3 regions of the Mesorhizobium sp. PUT5 genome follow, and region 1 is predicted to be linked to each of the others. Evidence: predicted binding sites of a transcription regulator. Region 1 holds the regulator's gene; each other region holds the start of a gene.
The links. The regulator LexA, encoded in region 1, represses DNA repair genes until DNA is damaged. The targets are predictions, from matches to a motif close to TGTTCNNNNTGTGTTCNG.
Positions count from the first base shown of each region.

Region 1 (3,275 bases):
GGGCAAGGGGCTGGCGGCGATGATCGCCATCTCGAACTGGCTGTCGGAGCGTTCTCCGGTCGACGGCATCGGCCTGATCTCGCTCGAATCGGTGCTTCTGACCACGGTGGCGCTGGTGATCGGCACCATGGCCACGACGCGGCTGCGACTGGCCGCGATACCATTCGTGGTTCTCGGGCTGCTGACGCTGCGCGCGGTGCAGGCACCCGACGTGCTGGTCTCGGAAGATGCACGGCTCGTCGCAGTGCCGATCGGAGGCGGGGAGATCGCGGTCAACCGGGAGCGGCCGAACGCGTTCACCATGGAGAATTGGAGCCGTGCGCTGAATGCGGAGATCGCCGTCCCGCCGGAGGCGCTGAAAGGGCGCGACCTGCGCTATGCGGGCGAGGGTGCGCCGGACCTGCCGCCGGGATCGCCCTTCATGTGCGCCGCCCGATCGTGCGTGGCCCGCCATCCTTCGGGGGCGATTGTCGTGCATGCGGCAAATACGGCAGCGGCGCGGCCGGCCTGCGCGTTTGCCGCGCTCATCGTCATAGATGACGCGACGGCGGCCGATCCCTGCAGCGATCCGCTCGTGGCCGTGCTGACCAAGCGCGATCTCGCCCGGTCCGGCAGCGCGGCCATCCGCTTCGACGCGAATTCCGCTGCCGCGCCTGCCGAAATCCGGTTCGCAGTCGAAAACGACTATCGTCCGTGGCATCTCCAGCGCCGGTTTTCGCGCGAGGCGAGAGGTCTGGCGCCCTATCAGGCCAATTCCGGCCCCAGAAGTCGCGCTCAAGGAATCTCCAGAACGGCCAACCGCAACGAGAACAGTTCCAAAGCGCCCCATGGCAGCCAGGGCGATCGCGGCCGAGGCGATGACGAAGCCGACGACGGCTGAGATGGCAGGCGCATCGAGCAACCTTCCAGGCCGGTGGTGGAGGGAGCCTCGCGCTCTGAACGATATCAAGGGACGTATCGGCATGCGGACGGCAAGAGAGCCCGCCCGATAGCGCTGCCAGCCACATTCGCTGGCTGCCTGAGCCCGCAGCTAGGCAACAACACGGGGCAATCACGGGGCAATATGGAATCTCTGCCCGTGATTTCCGCGCGCAAGGGACCGGACGGCCCGGAGAACCTCCCGAATGGGGCAGGCCATCGGCAACTGTCGTCAATATCGCCGGATCAGCCCGACCAGCTTGCCCTGGACCTTCACCCGGTCCGGCCCGAAAATGCGCGTTTCATAGGCGGGGTTAGCCGCTTCCAGCGCAATCGACGCGCCCTTGCGGCGGAAACGCTTCAGGGTAGCTTCCTCCTCGTCTACCAGCGCCACCACGATTTCACCCGGATTGGCGGTGTTTGCGTTGCGGATGATGACCGTATCTCCATCGAAGATGCCGGCCTCGATCATCGAATCGCCCTTGACCTCAAGCGCATAGTGCTCGCCGCCGGCGATCATGTCCGGCGGCACCGAGATGGAATGGGTCTTGTGCTGGATGGCGTCTATGGGCACGCCGGCTGCGATCCGGCCCATAACCGGGATGGAAATGGAGGCCGTGGCCTCGTCGTCGTTGCCCGGCGCCTGCCGCGGCGCCTCCCTGGCCGGCCGGCCGAGACTGCCCTGGATGACGCTGGGCGAGAACTTGCGCGCGGCATTGAGGCCCGGCGCGATCGAATCGGGCAGCCGCAGCACCTCAAGCGCGCGCGCGCGGTTGGGCAGCCGGCGGATGAAGCCGCGCTCCTCCAGTGCCGTGATCAGCCGGTGGATGCCTGATTTCGACGCAAGATCGAGCGCTTCCTTCATTTCGTCGAAGGAAGGCGGAATGCCGCTCTCCTTCAATCTTTCGTGAATGAAGAGGAGAAGCTCGTGTTGCTTGCGCGTCAGCATGGTGCCCCCGAATGATCGGAATCGGAAAAACAAACCCGGAACAAACACTATCTGTTCCAGTTGTGTTCCGCAACGCTTAAAGTTCGATGAATGTTTGGGAGGGCGGGTGGCATTATCCTGCGCCGAGGCTCCGCCAGAGGCCCGGCTCCGTCCGGTCCCTTTCGCCGGTCGCCGAGCCGCTTCAAATCATCGTGAAGTAGCCGGGAGGGCAAGAACCGGCCGGTGCGCGCTCTAGCTATTCGTCCGGGGGATTTCCAGAGGTGCCATCTTTCACAGGAGAATAGCATGATCAAGACAGTTCTGATCGCTGGTTCGCTGACGGCTATTGCCGCCTTCCCGGCATTTGCCGCAACGGATTACTGGGTGGCGCAGGATGCCGGCACCAAGAAGTGCCAGGTCGTGTCCAGCAAGCCCGACGGCAAGAAGATGATGGATGTCGGCAGCAAGATGTATACGGCCAAGGCGAATGCCGAAAAGGCCATGAAAATGCTGTCGGCTTGCAAATAGCCTGCTCCGTGCCTGCCCGGCTATGCGCGCCTATGCGCCGGCCGGGCTTCTCGTCTGTGCTGCAGGACGCTTGGCCGATGGGCCGCGCAGGCGCATGATAGGCTCCCATGCGGGTCGAACTGTTGGAAAGGCGGGCGGTGCGATGGTCAGGCGTTTGGCATGCATAACGGCTGCGGCACTTGCCGTCGTTCCGGCCTCCATGGACGGTGCCCGCGCCGGCGACACCGTTGCGGCCATGGAGACCGCCCGGCCGGGTTCGCCGGATGCAGGCGTTCCGGCTGGAACGAAACTAACCACCTACACCGGCCCGATGACGATCACGCAGGCTGGAACCGTCATCGAAGGGCAGATCATCAACGGTTCTCTTCGGATTACTGCTCCCGACGTCATCATCAAGAACTGCGTCATCAACTATGATGGCTGGTGGGGCATCGACGCCGAAGGCGCCAAGAACATCACCATCCAGAACTGCGAGATCACCGGCCCCGGCTATGCCAAGAACGCCAATGCGGCCATTCTCGGCAGCGGCAACTTCATCGGCAACGACATCTCCAAGTCGGAGAACGGCATTGTCCTGACCGGCGGCGCCAGCACGGTGAAGGGCAACTATATCCACGACCTCGCCGCCGCCGGCGCCGACCCGCACTATGACGGCATCGCCGTGCAGGGCGCCCAGAACGGAGTGCTGATCGAGGGCAACACGGTGATCGGCCGCGATACCTCCGACATCTTCATCAAGAACAATTTCGGGCCGATCAACGACGTCACCGTCAAGGGCAACCTGCTGCTCGGCGATGCCGGCTATCAGGTCTATGTCGACGGCCGTGACAAGGGCGGCGCCATCACCGGCGTCACCATCGCAGACAATTACGTGCAGAAGGGGGGATATGGCTATTATTCG
Region 1 covers NZ_JBQOSO010000003.1:2,582,857-2,586,131, reverse strand. Annotated here, with positions in the region: gene ACTDI4_RS14140 (ComEC/Rec2 family competence protein) at 1-880, shown strand, start outside; gene lexA (transcriptional repressor LexA) at 1,151-1,867, opposite strand; gene ACTDI4_RS14130 (hypothetical protein) at 2,153-2,374, shown strand; gene ACTDI4_RS14125 (right-handed parallel beta-helix repeat-containing protein) at 2,517-3,275, shown strand, end outside.

Region 2 (3,275 bases), 220 kb from region 1:
ACCGGGTTCCGCAGCCCAGCGCCTGGGTCAGGTCGGAGATGGTCTGGTTGGCGGCCAGCTTGTCGTTGCCGGCGCTCGCCACGTTCAGGATCTTGCCGCGCAACGGCAGCACCGCCTGGCTGGCGCGGTCGCGCGCCTGCTTGGCGGAGCCGCCGGCCGAATCGCCTTCCACGATGAAGATTTCGGCGCCGGCAGCGGCATTCTGCGTGCAGTCCGCCAATTTGCCGGGCAAGCGCAGCTTGCGCACCGCGCTCTTGCGCGACACTTCCTTCTCCTGGCGCCGGCGCACGCGCTCGTCGGCACGTGCGATCACCCAGTCCAGCAGCTTGGTGGCTTCCTGCGGATTGGCCGCGAGCCACAGGTCGAACGGGTCGCGGATGGCGTTCTCCACGATCCGGATCGCCTCCACCGTGGCGAGGCGGTCCTTGGTCTGGCCGACGAATTCCGGCTCGCGGATGAACACGGACAACATGCCGGCGGCCGACATCATCACGTCCTCGGAGGTGACGATCGACGCCCGCTTGTTGCCGGTCAGATCGGCATAGGCCTTGAGCCCGCGCGTCAGCACGTTGCGGAAGCCGGCTTCGTGCGTGCCGCCCTCATGGGTGGGAATGGTATTGCAGTACGAATTGAGGAAGCCGTCGCCGCCATACCAGGTCACGGCCCATTCCAGCGAGCCGTGGCCGCCCTGCTTCTCGCTCTTGCCGGCGAAGATGTCGCGCGTGACCTGGAACTCGTCGCCGAGCGAGGCCTTGAGGTAGTCGCCGAGGCCGCCGGGGAAGTGGAACTCCGCCTTGGGCGGGGTGTCGTCCTTTTCCTTGATGAGCAAGGGATCGCACGACCAGCGGATCTGCACGCCGCCGAACAGATAGGCCTTCGAGCGCGCCATGCGGTAGAGGCGGGCCGGTTCGAAGGCGGCAGCCTTGCCGAAAATCTCCGGGTCGGGATGGAAACGCACGGTGGTGCCGCGCCGGTTGTGGATTTCGCCGAGTTGTTCCAGCGGTCCCTGCGGCTTGCCGCGCGAGAAGCGCTGCCGGTAGAGGCGGCGGCCCCGCGCCACTTCCACGTCGAGCTGATCCGACAGCGCGTTGACGACGGACACGCCGACGCCGTGCAGGCCGCCCGAGGTTTCGTACACCTTCGAATCGAATTTGCCGCCGGCATGCAGCGTGGTCATGATGACCTCGAGCGCCGACTTGTCCTTGAATTTCGGATGCGGGTCGACCGGGATGCCGCGGCCGTTGTCGGTGACGGTGAGGAAACCGTCGGCCGAAAGCTCCACCTCGATGAAGGTGGCGTGGCCGGCCACCGCCTCGTCCATGGAATTGTCGATGACCTCGGCGAAGAGGTGATGCAGCGCCTTCTCGTCGGTGCCGCCGATATACATGCCCGGCCTGCGCCGCACCGGCTCCAGCCCTTCCAGAACCTCGATGTCGGCGGCGCTGTAGCTGTCGCCCGCGTCCCTAGGGGGAGGGGGGGGCGCCTTTCGTGCCGCCTGCACCAGCGGATCGGCCGGGCGCGACGGCACGCGAACGGGCTGAGGCTGACTGTCGAGACTGGCGAAGAGGTCGTTGCTGTCGTCCATGCGAATCTGGGATGTCCCCGCTGCGAATCACCGTCGGAGTCTGCCACGCTTTGGGCGATGGCGCGACCAAGGTTCCGGGTATGTTCGAAGGCTTCGGCCGTGGAAATACAGATCATCGCCATCCGGGGCAAGGGAGAAAGCGAAGGGCCGGCGCTGGCGCCGGCCCCCTGCATGACCCATTTTCCTGCCCTTGGCCGCGTTACTCGGCCGCGTCGCTGTATTCCGACAGGGGCGGGCAGGAGCAGACCAGGTTGCGGTCGCCGGCGACATTGTCGATGCGCGATACCGGCGGCCAGTATTTCACCAGCGTGTCGACGTTACCCGCCGGGTAGGCCGCTTCCAGGCGCGAATAGGGATGCGTCCATTCGCCGGCCAGCGTCTCGGCAGGCGTGTGCGGGGCGTTGACCAGCGGATTGTCGTCGGCCGGCCATTCGCCCTTTTCCACCTTCTCGGCTTCGTCGGCGATGGCGATCAGGGCTTCGCAGAGACGATCCACCTCGCTCTTCGGCTCGGATTCGGTCGGCTCCACCATCAGCGTGCCCGCCACCGGGAACGACATGGTTGGGGCGTGGAAGCCGTAGTCGATCAGCCGCTTGGCGATGTCGTCCACGGTGATGCCGGAGCGGTCCTTGATGACGCGCGTGTCGAGGATGCACTCATGCGCCACGCGGCCGCCACGGCCCCGGTAGAGCACCGAATAGTGGTTGCCCAGCCGCGCCACCAGATAGTTGGCCGACAGGATGGCGATCTCGGTGGCCTTCTTCAGCCCTTCCGGTCCCATCATGCGGATATACATCCAGGTGATGGGCAGGATCGAGGCGCTGCCGAAGGGCGCGGCCGACACGGCATGCGCCGAGCCTTCCGCAACGTGGCCCGGCAGATAGGGCTTCAGATGCGCCTTGACGCCGATCGGGCCGACACCCGGGCCGCCGCCGCCATGCGGAATGCAGAAGGTCTTGTGCAGGTTCATGTGGCAGACGTCGGCGCCGATGTCGCCGGGGCGGGCAAGCCCGACCAGCGCGTTGAGGTTGGCGCCGTCGAAATAGACCTGTCCGCCGTGCTCGTGCACGATGGCGCAGATGTCCTTGGCGCCTTCCTCGAACACGCCGTGCGTGGACGGGTAGGTGAACATCAGCGCCGCCAGGTTGGCGCCGTGCTGCTCGGCCTTGGCCTTGAGGTCGTCGATGTCGATGTTGCCGTCGTCGGTGCAGCGGACCACCACCACGCTCATGCCGGCCATGGCAGCGCTGGCCGGGTTGGTGCCATGCGCGGAGGAGGGGATGAGGCAGATGTTGCGGTGCCCTTCGTTGCGCGACTTGTGATAGCCGCGGATGGCGAGCAGACCGGCATATTCGCCCTGGCTGCCGGCATTGGGCTGCAGCGTCACGGCGTCGAAGCCGGTGATCTCGGCCAGCCAGCCCTCCAGCTCATCGATCATCGCGCGAAAGCCCTCCGTATGCGCCTTGGGCGCGAAGGGATGCAGATTGGCGATGTTGGGCCAGCTTACCGGCATCATCTCGGCCGCCGCATTGAGCTTCATGGTGCAGGAGCCGAGCGGAATCATGGCGCGGTCGAGCGCCAGGTCCTTGTCGGCCAGCCTGCGCAGGAAGCGCATCATGTCGGTTTCCGAGCGGTTCTCGTGGAAGGCCGGCTGGGTGAGGAATTCCCTGCCGCGCGGCTGGCCGGGGAG
Region 2 covers NZ_JBQOSO010000003.1:2,798,002-2,801,276, reverse strand. Annotated here, with positions in the region: gene parE (DNA topoisomerase IV subunit B) at 1-1,585, opposite strand, end outside; gene gcvP (aminomethyl-transferring glycine dehydrogenase) at 1,785-3,275, opposite strand, start outside.
Region 2: parE (DNA topoisomerase IV subunit B) is a predicted target of LexA. The motif match lies at 1,656-1,673, and genes of this name have one in related genera.

Region 3 (3,275 bases), 2.0 Mb from region 1:
TGGGCGAGGTCGGCGAGATCTGCATACGCGGCCCGCAGGTGATGGAAGGCTATTGGAACCGGCCCGACGAAACCGGGAAGGTGATGACGAAGGACGGCTATTTCCGCTCCGGCGACATGGGCTTCATGGACGAGCGCGGCTACACCAGGATCGTCGACCGCAAGAAGGACATGATCCTGGTTTCCGGCTTCAACGTCTATCCCAACGAGCTGGAGGAGGTGGTGGCGCGCCATCCCGGGGTGCTGGAGGTGGCCGCCATCGGCGTGCCCGACGAGCATTCGGGCGAGGTGCCCAAGCTGTTCGTGGTCCGCAAGGACCCGGCGCTGACTGCGGAGCAGCTCGTCGCCTATTGCCGCGAGAACCTCACCGGCTACAAGCGTCCGAAATATATCGAGTTCCGCGAGGAATTGCCGAAGACCCCGGTGGGCAAGATCCTGCGGCGCGAGCTGAGGGGCTGAGGCCGCCGGTCCTCCCGCCCATAGGCCGCGCGCCGCGTCAGCCTTCCTCGTCCACCACCCGCAGGCGCAACTGCCCGGTCCGGGAATCGGCGGTGCGCCGGCCGCCTGCGCGCGCCGGGGCCTCGCCCTGTCCGTCCTGTTCGTCCGGCGTGCGTTCGACGAACTCCAGCGCCTCGATCTTCTGGCCGCGCTTGGTCACCTTGGAGGAGGACACCAGGATGTCGTCTATGTCCTTGGCGGCCTGGCCGAAATGCGTCTGCAGCTTGCGCACGCGCTCGTCGAGGCGGCCGACATCCTCCATCAGCCGCACCACCTCGCCCTGGATGAGATGCGCCTGCTCGCGCATGCGCGCATCCTTCAGGATCGCCTGCACCACCTGGATCGACAGCATCAGCAGCGAGGGCGACACGATGACCACGCGGGCGCGATGGGCGCGCTGCACCAGCGCCTCGAAATTCTCGTGGATCTCGGCAAAGACCGATTCCGACGGCACGAACATGAAGGCGGTGTCCTGCGTCTCGCCCTGGAGAAGGTATTTTTCGGAGATGTCGCGGATATGCACCTCGATATCGCGGCGGAAAGCCTGCGAGGCCACCTTCTGCAGGTCCGGGCTCTCGGCGGCACGGATCGCGTTCCAGGCCTCCAGCGGGAACTTGGCGTCGATGGCGAGCGCCGGCGCGCCGTTCGGCATCTTGACGATGCAGTCGGGCCGGCTGCCATTCGACAGCGTCGCCTGGAACTCGTAGGCGCTCATCGGCAGGCCGTCGGCGACGATCGCCTCCATGCGCGACTGGCCGAAGGCGCCGCGCGTCTGCTTGTTGGACAGGATCGCCTGCAATTGCACCACCTGCCCGGCCAGCGACTGGATGTTGCCCTGCGCCGTGTCGATGACGGCGAGCCGTTCCTGCAGCTTGGCCAGGCTGTCATGCGTGGAGCGCGCCTGCTCGCTCATCGACTGGCCGATGCGTCCGGTCATGGCGTCGAGCCGCTGGCCGAGCGATTGCGTCAGCTCCGCCTGGCGCGCGCCGAACACGTCGGCGAGCGCGCCCATGGAGCCTTTCATCTCGGCCTGCGCCTGCAGGATGCCGGCCATGCGCTCTTCCGCCGTGCGGGTGCGCTCGGCCGCTTCCTCGGCGGCCGCGGTGCGGGCACGCGCCGAGCGCCACAGCGCCCAGCCCAGCCCGACCAGCAAGACGAGCGCGAGCGTGCCGGCCGCAAGCAGCACCTGGCCGAGCGTGAAGGCGCTGGCGCCGAGGCGCAGGAGGGGTTCGGACAGGAGGCTGCTTGCGTCGTTCATGGCCTCACCATAGATGATTCGGGCCGCCCGGACAGATCAAAACGGGAACAGGCGGCACACTCGGCCGTTGACGCTTTTGCGGCAAAGCCTTAGGTGAGGCGATATGTCCATCAAGCCGCTCGTCATCCTTCCCGATCCCGTCCTGCGCCAGGTTTCCAAGCCGGTGGAGCGCGTCGACGACGCCTTGCGCAAGCTGGCCGACGACATGCTGGAAACCATGTATGAGGCGCCGGGCATCGGGCTGGCGGCCATCCAGATCGGCGAGCCGCTGCGGCTTCTGGTGATCGACCTGGCCAAGGAAGGCGAGCCGCCCGCGCCCCACGTCTTCATCAACCCGCAAGTGCTGGAGAGCGCCGAGCAGCGTTCGGTCTACGAGGAAGGCTGCCTGTCCATCCCCGACTACTACGCCGAGGTCGAGCGCCCCGCTTCGGTGCGGGTGCAATATCTCGACCGCGACGGCAGGCAGCAGGAGATCATGGCCGAAGGGCTGATGGCCACCTGCCTGCAGCACGAGATCGACCACCTCAACGGCGTGCTGTTCATCGACTACATCTCCAAGCTCAAGCGCGACATGGTGATGAAGAAATTCAGGAAGCTGGCCAAGGACCGCGCGGCCCCCAGCCGGCTGGTCGGCTAGGCCCGGCGGGCCGCCCATCGCGCGATCGAACAGGAACGGAAATCGGACTTCGGTCGGCCCCTGCCGGACCTTGAATGATCGTCCTGGATACATGCGCGATTTCGACTGGTTGGGGATGAAACTGGTGAATCCGTTTGAAGCTCGGGGCTGAGCGCCCTACAAGACCGGGTCGAAAAAAGCCGGGCCACGGATAACATGCCGCTTCGCGTCGTCTTCATGGGTACGCCGGATTTCTCCGTGCCGACGCTTCGCGCGCTGGCGGAAGCGGGCCACGAGATCGCCGCCGTCTACACCCAGCCGCCGCGCGCCGGCGGGCGGCGGGGGCTGGAGCTCACCCCCTCTCCGGTGCAGCGCGAGGCCGAGCGCCTGGGCGTTCCGGTGCGTGCGCCGCTGTCGCTGAAGGATGAGGCCGAGCAGCAGGCCTTTCGCGCGCTCGGCGCCGATGTCGCGGTCGTCGTCGCCTATGGGCTGATCCTGCCGAGGCCGGTTCTGCAGGCGCCGCGGCTCGGCTGCCTCAACGGCCACGCCTCGCTTTTGCCGCGCTGGCGCGGTGCCGCGCCCATCCAGCGCGCGATCATGGCCGGCGACGCCGAAACCGGCATGATGGTGATGAAGATGGACGAAGGGCTGGACACCGGCCCCGTGGCGCTGGTTGAAAAGATTGCGATCGATGCCGACATGACCTCCGGCGACCTGCACGACCGGCTGATGGCGATGTGCGCGTCGCTGATGGCAGAGGCGCTGGCCGGCTTGGAGGCCGGCACCCTGTCCTTCGTGCCGCAGCCGGCCGAAGGCGCCACCTATGCGGCCAAGATCGCCAAGTCGGAGGCGCGCGTAGACTGGAGCCGCCCGGCCGCGCAGGTGCACAACCTCATCCGCGGCC
Region 3 covers NZ_JBQOSO010000003.1:599,694-602,968, forward strand. Annotated here, with positions in the region: gene ACTDI4_RS04420 (long-chain-fatty-acid--CoA ligase) at 1-458, shown strand, start outside; gene ACTDI4_RS04425 (DNA recombination protein RmuC) at 496-1,755, opposite strand; gene def (peptide deformylase) at 1,859-2,392, shown strand; gene fmt (methionyl-tRNA formyltransferase) at 2,588-3,275, shown strand, end outside.
Region 3: ACTDI4_RS04425 (DNA recombination protein RmuC) is a predicted target of LexA. The motif match lies at 1,788-1,805, and genes of this name have one in related genera.